Regions from separate parts of the Kitasatospora sp. NPDC004799 genome, predicted to be linked through region 1. Evidence: riboswitches for the same ligand, from Rfam matches in the RefSeq annotation. Region 1 holds a riboswitch; each other region holds the start of a gene.

Region 1 (4,270 bases):
GGCCCTGTCCGTGCTCACCGGCCTCTTCCTGCACGCCGGCTGGCTGCACCTGCTGGGCAACCTGCTCTTCCTCCAGGTCTTCGGCCCCACCGTCGAACGCCGGCTGGGCCGGGCCCGGTACGCCGTCTTCTACCTGGCCGCCGGCAGCCTGACCACGTACGGCTTCGCACTCGCCGAGGCGCACTCGCCGAACTCCACCCGGGTGCTCATCGGGGCCTCCGGGGCGATCGCCGCCACCCTCGGCGCCTACCTGCGCCTCCACCCCAGGGCGCGGGTGACCACCCTCGTCCCGCTGCTGTTCTTCCTCCCGCTGCGCTTCCCCGCCTGGCTGGTGCTCGGCCTCTGGTTCGTCCTGCAGTGGTGGTCGGTGCACTCGGCCGGGCCCGGAGTGGCGTACCTGGTCCACGTGATCGGCTTCTCGGCCGGGTTCCTCTACGCCTGCACCGTCGTCCGCCACCCCCCGCGACGACCCGGCGGACGCCCGATACCCTGGCGGCACCTCACAAAGGAGCCCGAACTGTGATCACCGCCATCGTCCTGATCAAGACCAGTGTCGACCGCATCCCGGAGATCGCCGAGTCCATCGCCGCCATCGACGGCGTGAGCGAGGTCTACTCGGTGACCGGTGGCTACAACCTGGTGGCGATGGTGCGGGTGCGCCGGCACGACGACCTGGCCGAGGTCATCCCGGGCCGGCTGAACAAGGTCCCGGGCGTGGCCCACACCGAGACCCAGATCGCCTTCCGCACCTACTCCCAGCACGACCTGGAGGCCGCCTTCGCCCTCGGCCTGGACGAGTAGCGCTCAGCCCTCGGCGCGCCGGCCCCGGTCGACCTGCACGGTGGCGACGCAGCGCCCGCCCTCGTTGCGGTAGTTCCAGGCCGCGCCGTCCGTGACCAGCTCCCGGACGGCGGTGAGGAAGCGGTCCACGTGCTCGTCCGGCGTCCCGGCGCCGAAGCTCACCCGGATCGCGTTCAGGCTGCGCTCGCCCGGCAGCGAGGGCTCCGGCGCGCCGCACTCGGAAGGCGCGACCTCCTCGTCGCCGAGCAGCGTGCGCACCAGCGGGTGGGCGCAGAACAGGCCGTCGCGCACCCCGATGCCGTACTCGGCGGAGAGCGCGGCCGAGAAGTGCGAGCTGTTCCAGCCCCGGACGACGAAGGACAGCACGCCCACCCGGGCGGAGTCGTCGCCGAACAGGTTCAGCACCTTGACCTCCGGGATCCCGGCCAGCCCGGCCGTCAGGCGGGCGATCAGCTGCTGCTCCCGGGCCTCCAGCGCGTCGAAGCCCGCCTCGGTCAGCGCCCGGCAGGCCGAGGCGATCGCGTAGGCGCCGATCACGTTCGGCGAGCCGGCCTCGTGCCGGGCCGGGCCGGTGTGCCACTGCACGGCCACCGAGCCGTCGGTCTCCCGGGCCACCGTCCGGGTCGCCCCGCCGCCGGCCAGGTACGGCTCGGCCGCGTCCAGCCAGTCCGCCCGGCCGGCCAGCACCCCGGCGCCGAACGGCGCGTAGATCTTGTGGCCGGAGAAGGCGACCCAGTCGACGTCCAGCTCGCGCACCGAGACCCGGTGGTGCGGCGCCAGCTGGGCGGCGTCCAGCACCACCCGGGCGCCGTGCCGGTGCGCGGTCTCGGTCAGCTCGGCGACCGGCCACAGCTCGCCGGTCACATTGGAGGCGCCGGTGACGCAGAGCAGCTTGGGGCCCTCGGGCGCCCCGGCGAGCGCGGCGTCCAGCGCGGCCACCGCCTCGGCCCGCGAGCGCGGCGCCCGCAGGTAGCTGACGTCCAGTCCGGCGTGCGCCCAGGGCAGCAGCGAGGCGTGGTGCTCGGTCTCGAAGGCGAACACCCGGGTGCCGGCCGGAACGGCGGCGGCCAGCAGGTTGAGCGAGTCGGTGGTGGCCCGGGTGAAGACCACCTGGTCGCCCTCGCGCAGGTCGAGGAACTCGCCGACGGTGCGGCGGCTCTGCTCGAACAGGTCGGTGGACAGCTGGGAGAGGTACCCGGCCCCGCGGTGGACACTGCCGTAGTACGGCGCGTAGGCGGCGACGTCGTCCCACACCCGCTGGAGCGCCGGCGAGCTGGCCGCGTAGTCGAGCGCCGCGTAACCGACCTTCTCACCGCTGGCGAGCGGGACCTGGACGTCGGCGCCGAGGACGGCGAGCGGGGCGCGGAGTTCGGCACCGGGCTGCCGCGCGGAGCTCGCCGGGAGAAGGGTGGTGGCGGGAGACGGGTGGGCGGACATGAGGATGCACTCCTTCAAGGGGTAAGGGACCCCGGGAGTGCTAGTCGTCGGGCGTCCGCGCTTGTCGCACGGACGGTTCGCCGTGTCGACCCGGTCCTCACCCAGGGCACCCCGCCACGGACGGAGGGTTGCCGGACAGCAAGCTGGGGCTTGGCGCTGTCGCTCATGACCTGGCGAAGACTCTAGGCCGCGCCCAGCGGGCGGTCAAACGGCCATCCACCATCTGGACACAGCCGCCTCCGGGCGCTCCTGACGTGCGGGAGCCCGCGCCGGCGTACCGGCGCGGGCTCCCCAACTGCCGCCTCAGATCCGGCTGGTGGCCTCCGACCAGCGCCGCAGCAGGTCCTGCGCGGCGCCGGAGTCGATCGCCCGCGCGGCCCGCGCCATGCCGGCCGCCAGCTGCTCGGTGAGCGGCGCGTCGCCCAGGTCCAGCGCGACCAGCGCCGCCGCCGTGTTCAGCAGGACGGCGTCCCGCACCGGCCCGTGCTCCCCCGCCAGCAGCCGCCGGGCGACCTCGGCGTTGTACGAGGCGTCCGCCCCGCGCAGCGCCTCGATGCCGACCAGCTCGATGCCCACGTCCCGCGGGTCGAAGCGGGTCTCGGTGACCACCCCGTCGCGCACCAGCCACACCTGCGAGGTGGTGGTGATGGTCAGCTCGTCCAGCCCGTCGTCGCCGCGGAAGACCAGCGCCGTCGCGCCCCGCCGCGCCAGCACCCCGGCGATCAGCCCGGCGAGCCGGGTGTCGAAACAGCCGATCGCGTGCGCGGTGACCTTGGCCGGGTTGGTCAGCGGGCCGAGGATGTTGAAGGCGGTCGGCACCCCGAGGTCGCGCCGCGCGGTGGCGGCGTGCCGCATCGAGGGGTGGAACTTCGCCGCGAAGCAGAAGGTGAGCCCGACCTCCTCGGCCACCTCGGCGACCCGCCGGGCGGAGAGGTCCAGCGCCACGCCGAGCTTCTCCAGCACGTCCGAGGAACCACTGGCGGAGGAGGCCGACCGGTTGCCGTGCTTGACCACCTTGGCACCGGCGGCCGCCGCGACGATCGCCGACATAGTGGAGATGTTGACGGTCTTCGCGCGGTCCCCGCCGGTGCCGACGATGTCCACCGCCGGTCCCGGGATGTCCAGCGGCTCGGCGTGCGCGTACATCGCGTCGACCAGCCCGGCGATCTCCTCGACCGACTCGCCCTTGGCCCGCAGCGCGACCATGAACCCGGCCACCTGCACGGGGGACGCCTCGCCGCTCATGATCCGGTCCATCGCCCACGCGGTGGCCGAGCGGTCGAGGTCCTCCCCCTGCAACAGCGCCGCCAGGATGTCCGGCCAGGTGCGGACCACCTGCGCGGGGTCGCTACCGCCGTTCGCAGGGTTCACGTTCACCATGGCTGACTCCAGCTGTTTGTCGGTTCCCCGCTCCGGGGGGACGTCCGTACGGATGGAGCCAGCCTATCGAGCGAAGCGGTCGCTTCTACCCCCGTCTTTTCTAGTTGCCGGGGCGGATTTCAGCGGACGGCCGGGGTCCGCTTCGCCAGCCGCGCCCGCAGCAGCACGGCGGCCGCCTCGGCCAGCGCCACCGGGTCCACCGGGTGGGAGATCGCGGCGTCGGCCCGGCTCCAGGCGGCGAGCCAGGAGTCCTGCGGCCGGCCGATCAGCACCAGCACCGGCGGGCAGCCGTAGATCTCGTCCTTCAGCTGGCGCCCGAGCCCCAGCCCGCCGGCCGGCACGGCCTCGCCGTCCAGCACGCAGAGGTCCACTCCCCCCTTCTCCAGTGCCTTGAGCACCGCGGGGGTGGTCGCGCACTCCAGGTAGGAGAGTTCCGGAAGATCCTCGGCGGGCCGGCGGCCGAGCGCCGTCAGCACCTGCTCGCGGGTGTTGCGGTCGTCGCTGTAGACGAGGACGGTGAGCGTCTCATCGGTCGTGTACGCCATGGGCCCTGCTCCCTCAAGTGTGATCCGGACCACGTTCGCCTGATCCGGATGCTACTCCGGATCACCCTCCGCCGAGTCCCCCTCGCGCACGTTCCTCCTCAAGCCGC
Region 2 (4,270 bases), on a different contig from region 1:
GCGGGCTCGACGGGCCGCGGGCGCTCGCCGAACTGGACGCGATCCGGCGGGCGCCGGCCCGCCGGCCCGCGTGGGTGTCGGACCTCGGGGCGCTGCCGGTCGGGGTGGGGGTCTGCCTCTTCCTGCAACCGGTGGCGGCGAACGTGCTGGCGGCCGGACTCGGCTCGCTGATCGTCGTGGGGCTGACCGTGCTCGCCCGGCGGCTGCCGTACCTGCGGCCGCTGCTGCCCGTCACGGCCGGGTTCCTGGTGGCCCTGCTGGTCCTCTCGCTCGCCCGGGCGTCCCTGCTGGACGGCCCGCTGCGGACCATCGTCGCCACGCTGGCGATCCTGCTGCCGGGTGGACTGCTCGTCACCGGGCTGTCGGAGATCGCCGCGGGCGCGGCCAGCGCGGGTACCGCCCGGCTGGTCTCCGGTGCGGTGCAGCTGGCGCTGTTCCTCGCCGGGGTGGCCGCGGCGGCGACCGCGACCGGCATGCCGGCCACCGCGCTGGCGGACGTGCAGGTCGCCCGGCCGAGCTGGTGGGTGATCGCGCTGGGGCTGGCGCTCGCGGTGGCCGGCGTAGTGGTGAACGTGAACACCCCGCCCTCGGCCGTCCCGTGGATCGTCGTGGTAATCGCGGTGAGCGTCACGGTCCAGGTGGCCGTGGGGTCGACGCACGGCGCGGCGGTCGGCGGCCTGGCCGGGGCGGTCACCGCCGCGGCCGCCGCCACCCTGGTGCACTGGCTGCCGGGCGGTCCGCTCTGGCAGGTGCTCTACCTCCCGGCGTTCTGGATCGTGGTGCCGGGCTCCTTCGGCCTGCTGCACACCGCGCAGATCGAGGTCGGCAACGGCGCGCAGTCGGTGCTGACGGCGGTGTCGGCGGTCTTCGGGGTGTCGATCGGCACCCTGATCGGCGCGGTGATCAGCCGGATACCCCGTCCGCGCCGCGCCGTCCTGCTGCCCCGGACCTGAACCGGGGCCGACCGCCCGGGGCCGACCGCCGTCTCGGGGCAGTGGGCCCCGGGGCGGCGGTCGGGCGGGCGGCGGTCGGGGGACGGCGGCAGTCGGGCGGGCAGCAGCCGGGTGGGCGCCCGGTCAGGGGTGGCGCAGCGCCTCGGTGAGCCGGTACGCCGCCTCGACCACGGCCTGGGAGAGCTGGGCGCCGGGGTGGCGGGTGAGCCGCTCGATCGGGCCGGAGACCGAGACGGCGGCCACCACCCGGTTGGACTGGCCGCGGACGGGCGCGGAGACGGAGGCGACCCCGAGCTCGCGCTCGCCGACGGACTGCGCCCAGCCCCGGCGCCGTACGCCGCTCAGGGCGGTGGCGGTGAAGCGGGCGCCCTGCAGCCCGCGGTGGAGGCGCTCCGGCTCCTCCCAGGCGAGCAGGATCTGGGCGGCGGAGCCCACCTTCATGGGGAGGGTGATGCCCACCGGAACGGTGTCCCGCAGGCCCGAGAGGCGTTCGGCGGAGGCCACGCAGATCCGCACCTCGCCCTGCCGGCGGTAGAGCTGGGCGCTCTCGCCGGTGAGGTCCCGCAGCTGGGCGAGGACCGAGCCGGCCGCGGCCAGCAGCCGGTCCTCCCCGGCGGCCGCCGAGAGCTCGCCGAGCCGGGGGCCGAGCATGAACCGGCCCTGCACGTCCCGGCTGACCAGGCGGTGGTGTTCGAGTGCGACGGCCAGCCGGTGGGCGGTGGGCCGGGCCATGCCGGTGGCGGCGACGAGGCCGCTCAGGCTGACGGGGCCGGACTCCAGGATGCCGAGGATCCAGGTGACCTTGTCGAGCACGCCGACGCCGCTCGTGTTCTCCATGGGTGGGGTACTCCAGTCTCGGGGCCCGGGAGCAGCGGGTGGTCGTCGCTGCTCCCGGCGGCTCCTGGTGGGGAGCCGGGGGGGTGGTCAGCGAGGACGGGCCGGGGAAGTCGGCCGATTGCCTGCGCCGGGCACGAGACGGGTACGCGGAAGGGCCGGGGCGGGAAGCGCCCGGGCGAAGGACAGCACAGAGAGCACCGTGTCTCCTCATCTTTCCCGCGCCACAGTGGCGACAGGCCGGAGTTGGCACTGCCCCCGCACGGCACGGCGCGTACTTCGGACGCCGGGTCGAACGGGGAGTTGCCGGGGCTTCGTAGGGCCGGTCCCTCCACCCCTCTGGATGATTCGCCAGGAACGATACAAGACTTCCCGGGCCGGTCGGCAAGCCCCCCACCACCCAGGGCTCCGGATCAGGCCTCCCTGACCACCTTCCCGACGCACAGCGCCCAGATGACCAGGGCGTCGATCGCGATCAGGACGATCGCCCACAGCGGGTAGTAGGGCAGCCAGAGGAAGTTGGCGAGCATGCCCAGCACGGCGACGCCGACCCCGACCGCCCGGGCCCAGAAGGCACCGCTGAAGACCGCCACACCGGCCACGACCACGACGATCCCGAGGATGAGGTGGATCCACCCCCACCCCTCGGTGTTCATCGAGTACACGTAGCTGCGGGTGACGATCAGCAGACCGTCCTTGCGGACGGCGGCGGCCCCCTGGAACACCGCCATCATGCCGGCGGAGATCAGCATGACCCCGGCGAAGATGGTCCACCCACTCGCATGGGGGTACCGCTGGGGGCCCCGGACGGTGGGGCCGGCCCCGGTAGCACTACTGGCCATGACACGGGCTCCTTCGGTGGCGGCCGCCTCGCGGACACGGGGAGACGGGGAGACGGGGAGAGGTGCTCCGGGCGGCGCGGGGGCGGTCGTGCGCCCGCGGCGGCGGAGCCCCGTCTCTCACGGTAAGACCGGACTCCGCATCCCGCCGCCGTGGGCCGCGGGCCCGGATCCGCTTGACCTTGTCACGGTGTCAACCCTTTCACTCTGGCCGAGGAGGTGGTCCCGATGACCAGGACGGAAGAAGGCACGGCCACGCACACGGCCACGCACACGGCCACGGCTGCGGTCGGGGAAACGGAGGCGGAGACGGAGACGGAGACGGCGCGGGCGCTGCGCGGGCTGGCGCACGGGGACTCCTCGGTGCGCCTGCAGGCGGCGCTGGCCGTCGGCACCGGCCCGCGCCCGGGGTTCGTCGGCGGGCTCGTCGAGCGGTGCGCCGTCGAGCCCGAGTTCTACGTGCGCGAGATGCTCACCTGGGCGCTCACCCGGCACGACCCGGCGCAGACGGTGCCGCTGCTGATCGACCAGCTCCGCTCGGAGCGGGCCCAGGCCCGGAGCCAGGCCCTGCACACGCTGTCCAAGATCGGCGACCGGCGGGCCTGGCCGGCGATCACCCCGGCGCTGCTGGCCGACGCCGACGAGGAGGTGGCCCGCGCCGCCTGGCGGACCGCCGTCGTGCTGGTGCCCGAGGGTGGCGAGCGCGAGTTGGCCGTAGTCTTGGCCGCTCAGCTCGGACGCGGCGGACGCGAGACCCAACTGAGCCTCAGCCGGGCGCTGATCGCGCTCGGGGAGGCGGTGCTGCCGACGCTGTCCGCCGCGACGACGGACCGCGACCCCCGGGTGCGCGCGCACGCGCTCGCCACGGAACGGCTGTGGCAGGACCCGGACGCCGGATTCGAGTTCGCGATCGAGGAGGCGAAGCGCACGGTGGCCCTCGGCGGGGGCGGCCAGGAGGGACGGTAGGCAGTGTTGATCGGCGACGTCGCGCGGCGGTCCGGGGTCAGCGCCCGCATGCTCCGGCACTACGAATCGCTCGGACTGGTGCGGCCGACGGGGCGTACCGGCTCCGGCTACCGGCGGTACTCGGAGGAGGACATCCGGCGGATCCTCCACATCGAGAGCCTGCGCTCGCTCGGCCTCTCGCTGCGCGACGTCGGGCGGGCGCTCGACGACCCCGGTTTCGCGCCCGCCGAACTCGTCGAGGACCTGATCCGCCGGACCCGCGAGCGGATCGCGGCGGAGACCGAGCTGCTCACCCGGCTGCGGCGGCTCGACGCCGCGGAACCCGCCGGCTGGGAGGAGGCCCTGCAGGTCGTCTCGCTGCTCCAGGCCCTGGAGTCGAAGAGCCCGGGGACGCGGCAGCGCGCGGCCCTGTCCGCCGGCGAGGACGTCCCGGTCCCGGTGGAGGCGCTGGTCGAGGCCGTGCTGGGCGAGTCGGACCCGATCGTCGCCGGGGCCCTCCGCTGGGCGCTGGCGCAGGCCGGCGGGGACGGGGCGGTGCTGCTCGCCGAGGGCCTGCGCGCCCCCGAGGCCGAGGTGCGGGAACGGGCCGTCCGGTCGATCGCCGAGCTGCCGGACGGCACCGCGACCGCACTGCTGCGGGACGCCCTCGGGAACCCCGACGCCGTGGTCCGCCGGTAC
Region 3 (4,270 bases), on a different contig from region 1:
CGGCCGTCGAGGGTGACGGTGAGCGCGTCGTGGTCGACGGCGGCGCCGAGGAGGTCCGCGCAGCAGGCGGCGAAGGCGCGGGCCCAGCGTTCGGTGAGGAAGCCGGCCCGGTCGGCGCCCAGGATGCCGGTGAGGACGGCCCGGGCGACGTCGTCGGGCAGCAGCCGGTAGTACTCGGGCGGGGCCCAGGGGGTGTGCGAGAAGTGGCCGATCCGCAGGTCGGGGCGGGCCTCGCGGAGCAGGGCCGGGGTCAGGGACAGGTGGTAGTCCTGGACCAGGACGGCGGCGTCCGGGGCGGCTTCGGCGGCCAGGGCCTCGGCGAACGCCCGGTTGTAGGCCTGGTAGGCGGCCCACTCGGTGCGGAAGCCGGCGTCGAAGGCGGGCGCGGTGGGGGTCGCGTAGAGCAGGTGGTGGACGAACCAGAGGGTGGAGTTGGCGACGCCGTTGTAGGCCCGGGCGAAGGTCCGGGGGTCGATGTCCAGCATCCGTACGGCCTGGCCGCCGACCTCGTGGCCGGCCAGGTCGAGGCGGCCGTGGGGCGCCTCGGCGGCGGCTCTGCGGTCGGCGTCGTTGAGGGCGGCGCAGACCCAGACGGCGTTCGGGTCCTCGATGGCCGAGAGGCCGGAGACCAGGCCGCCGCCGCCCCGGCGCAGGGTCAGCGTGCCGTCCTCGGCGGTGCCGAAGGACACCGGTCCCCGGTTGGAGGCGACCAGGACGGGGGCGGTGCCGGTCGCGCTCGAACGGTTGGTCGTGAGATCGCCCATGGTTGGGATGTTGCCGGGGTGGTGGGGCGGCAAACGTTCAGTGGCGGGTCGCGTACTCGGGGACGGTGTGCATCGGGGGGCGCTCCAGGGCGGTCACGGGGTGGGTGTGCGCGGCGAACGCGCGGGTTTCCGGGTCGCGGGTGAACTGGGTGAGGTGGGGGTGGACGAGGTCGGCGGAGGCCTTGAGCCGGTGGGTGCGGTCGAGGCGTTCCAGGGCGGTCCGGTAGATGGTGGCGGCCATCCGGCCGAGCGCCTGGCCGTCCTGGTGGCGGTGGTGCCGGACGCCGACGTCCACCTGGGCCAGGGCGTCCAGGCCGGCCAGCTCCAGGGCGTCGACCAGCAGGCCGAGTTCGACGCCGTAGCCGGTGGGGAAGGGCAGCCGTTCGAGCAGTGAGCGGCGGGCCGCGTACTCGCCGCCGAGGGGCTGGACGAAACCGGCGAGTTCCGGCCAGTGGAGGTTCAGGAGTGGGCGGGCGACGAGTTCGGTGACCCGGCCGCCGCCGGCGGGCAGGACGGCGCCCTCCGACTCCAGCGGGCGGTCGTACATGGCCTTGACCAGCTGGATGGACTCGTCGGTCAGCAGCGGGCCGACGATGCCGGAGACGAAGGCCGGGTCGAACTCGCGCAGGTCGGCGTCGACGAAGCAGACGATGTCGCCGTGGGTCACCAGCAGGGAGCGCCAGAGCACCTCGCCCTTGCCCGGGACGGCGGGCAGGCGGGGGAGGATCAGGTCGCGGTGCTCCACCCGGGCGCCGGCCTCGGCGGCGACGGCGGCGGTGGCGTCGGTGGAGCCGGAGTCCACGACGACGAGTTCGTCGACGAGCGGGAGGCCCTCCATCAGCTCGCGGCGGATGGTGCGGACGATGTCGCCGACGGTGGCCTCCTCGTCCAGGGCGGGGAGGACCACGCTGACGGTGCGGCCGGTGCGCTCCTTGGCGTCGAGGAGGGTGCGGACCGGCCGGTCGGCCGCGCTCCAGGAGCGGCGGCGCAGCCAGGACGCCGCCTGCGGGAGGAGCTCGGGGGTCGGTTCGGCGGGCACGGAGGTCTCCTCGGCGGGGTCGGTGGGACGTGTCATCTCGCTTGGCGGACGGTCCCGTTCAGGATTGACGCCTTCGGATACAGTCTTCGTACAGCGGTCGGACCTTTGCACGCCGGGGTCGCCGCCCACGCACCACCACAATTTCACAAGCTCATCCAGAGGGACTGAGGGAACGGCCCGTTGACGTCCCGGCAACCTTCTCGCGCGGCTGTCGTCGACAGGCCCCGGCGGGACAGGTGCCAATTCCGGCCCGTGTCGCGACCGCGACACGGGGAAGATGAGGAGAGAGGCCTCGCCATCATGGCTATCGACACCGCCGCACCCTCCCCCAGCCTTCGGCCGGGGGGACCCCCACCCGTCGACCTCGGCCCCGCCGCCGCGCTGTCCTGTCGCGAGTGCGGCACCCGCTTCCCGCTCGGCCCCAGCTTCGCGTGCCTGGAGTGCTTCGGCCCGCTGGAGATCGCCTACGAGTTCGGCAGCGAGGGCGCCGAGGAGCTGCGCAAGCGGATCGAGGCCGGCCCGGCCTCCATCTGGCGGTACGCGCCGCTGCTGCCGGTTCCGGCCGACGTGGCGTCGAAGCCCAACCTGAACCCGGGGTGGACCCCGCTGGTGAAGGCGGACAACCTGGGCCGCGAGCTCGGTTTCACCGCCCAGCTGCACATCAAGGACGACTCCGGGAACCCGACCCACTCGTTCAAGGACCGGGTGGTCGCGTGCGCGATCGAGGCGGCCCGGGCGTTCGGGTACACCACGCTGTCCTGCTCCTCCACCGGCAACCTGGCCGGCGCGGTGGGGGCGGCGGCGGCCCGCGCAGGGTTCCGGTCCTGCGTGTTCATCCCGCACGACCTGGAGCAGGGCAAGGTCGTCATGGCCGGGGTGTACGGCGGCGAACTGGTCGGCATCGAGGGCAACTACGACGACGTGAACCGCTTCTGCTCGGAGCTGATCGGCGACCCGGCCGGCGAGGGCTGGGGCTTCGTCAACGTGAACCTGCGGCCGTACTACGGCGAGGGCTCCAAGACGCTGGCGTACGAGATCTGCGAGCAGCTCGGCTGGCGGCTGCCGGAGCAGATCGTGATCCCGATCGCCTCGGGCTCGCAGCTGACGAAGATCGACAAGGGTCTGCAGGAGCTGATCAGGCTCGGCCTGGTCGAGGACCGGCCGTACAAGGTCTTCGGCGCCCAGGCCGAGGGCTGCTCGCCGGTGTCGGCCGCGTTCAAGGCCGGCCGGGACGTGATCAAGCCGGTCAAGCCGAACACCATCGCCAAGTCGCTGGCGATCGGCAACCCCGCCGACGGCCCGTACGTGCTGGACATCGCCCGCCGGACCGGTGGCGCGGTCGAGGACGTCACGGACGCCGAGGTCGTGGCGGCGATCCGGCTGCTGGCGCGGACCGAGGGCGTCTTCGCCGAGACCGCGGGCGGGGTGACCGTCGGCGTGCTCAAGAAGCTGGTCGAGACCGGGCAGCTGGACCCGGCCAAGGAGACCGTCGCGATCAACACCGGCGACGGCCTGAAGACCCTGGACGCCGTCTCCGACGCCGGGATGACCACCGTCATCCGCCCGACGCTGGACTCGTTCCGCGCCGCCGGCCTCGCGTCCGCCTGAACCACCCGCCCCCGCAAGGAGAGTCATGAGCGCCAACGTCCGCATTCCCACCATCCTGCGCACCTACACCGGCGGCGCCGCAGAGGTGACCGCCGAGGGGGCCACCCTGGCCGAGGTCATCGCCGACCTGGAGAAGAACCACGCCGGCATCTCGGCCCGCATCCTGGACGACACCGGCAAGCTGCGCCGCTTCGTGAACGTCTACGTGAACGACGACGACGTGCGGTTCGCCGAGGGCCTGGCGACCGAGATCAAGGACGGCGCCAGCGTCTCGATCATCCCGGCGGTGGCCGGCGGCTGCTGAGCCGCCACGGGAACCAGCGGTCGCCCACGCGTACGGAATTCGGCTCTCCGTATGCGCGGGCGACCGCCTGCATTTCGGCGGGAATATTTCCGGGTCGAGTCGGAGTAGAGTGTGGCTCGGCTGGGAACAGGGTTTTCTTTTCGGCCCCGCCGCGTTCGACCCTCCGCGTTCGATCCGGGGGCGTCCGGCCGCCGGGAGCGGCCACGGAAACATGTCAGGCAGATGTCAGAATTCCCGCGGACATTTGGGTAATTCGTCCGCTATGTCCGGCGTGGAATGCCGAGATTATTCCGATTCGGCCCGTCCTGTCCCTTGATACGCCGGCGGAATTACCGGTGGCTGACCCTGTTGCAGAGGGCGTCGATCCGGATACATTCAGCGGCGGTCGACGCAATCACCCGCTCACCGGAAGCCGCTTGGCGTCCCGCGCGGAGGGTTGCGGCGTGCACGGCTGCGCCCAGGGGGGGTTCCCCGGGCCGGCCTTCAACCAACCCGGGCCCGCGACCTGCGGGCGCGTGAAGGGCCAGCACAGCACTAGGGGAGTTCGGAATGGCT

The links. A riboswitch is a leader RNA that binds a small molecule or an ion and turns the genes downstream of it on or off. The one in region 1 is predicted to bind S-adenosylmethionine.
Region 2: linked by a shared signal. The riboswitch ahead of ABZW03_RS04905 (IclR family transcriptional regulator) and the one ahead of ABZW03_RS14345 (aminotransferase class V-fold PLP-dependent enzyme) in region 1 are both predicted to bind S-adenosylmethionine.
Region 3: linked by a shared signal. The riboswitch ahead of thrC (threonine synthase) and the one ahead of ABZW03_RS14345 (aminotransferase class V-fold PLP-dependent enzyme) in region 1 are both predicted to bind S-adenosylmethionine.

What each region holds. Positions count from the first base shown of each region.
Region 1 covers NZ_JBEXJK010000089.1:13,749-18,018, reverse strand. The annotation lists gene ABZW03_RS14355 (rhomboid family intramembrane serine protease) at 1-523, shown strand, start outside; gene ABZW03_RS14350 (Lrp/AsnC ligand binding domain-containing protein) at 520-801, shown strand; gene ABZW03_RS14345 (aminotransferase class V-fold PLP-dependent enzyme) at 805-2,238, opposite strand; SAM riboswitch class IV at 2,291-2,409, opposite strand; gene trpD (anthranilate phosphoribosyltransferase) at 2,542-3,618, opposite strand; gene ABZW03_RS14335 (hypothetical protein) at 3,738-4,163, opposite strand.
Region 2 covers NZ_JBEXJK010000020.1:12,437-16,706, reverse strand. The annotation lists gene ABZW03_RS04910 (threonine/serine exporter family protein) at 1-953, shown strand, start outside; gene ABZW03_RS04905 (IclR family transcriptional regulator) at 1,077-1,790, opposite strand; SAM riboswitch class I at 1,995-2,137, opposite strand; gene ABZW03_RS04900 (hypothetical protein) at 2,201-2,629, opposite strand; gene ABZW03_RS04895 (HEAT repeat domain-containing protein) at 2,855-3,592, shown strand; gene ABZW03_RS04890 (MerR family transcriptional regulator) at 3,596-4,270, shown strand, end outside.
Region 3 covers NZ_JBEXJK010000071.1:8,010-12,279, forward strand. The annotation lists gene ABZW03_RS12335 (trehalose-6-phosphate synthase) at 1-764, opposite strand, end outside; gene ABZW03_RS12340 (glucosyl-3-phosphoglycerate synthase) at 802-1,839, opposite strand; SAM riboswitch class I at 1,952-2,087, shown strand; gene thrC (threonine synthase) at 2,104-3,411, shown strand; gene ABZW03_RS12350 (ubiquitin-like small modifier protein 1) at 3,437-3,715, shown strand; gene ABZW03_RS12355 (cold-shock protein) at 4,265-4,270, shown strand, end outside.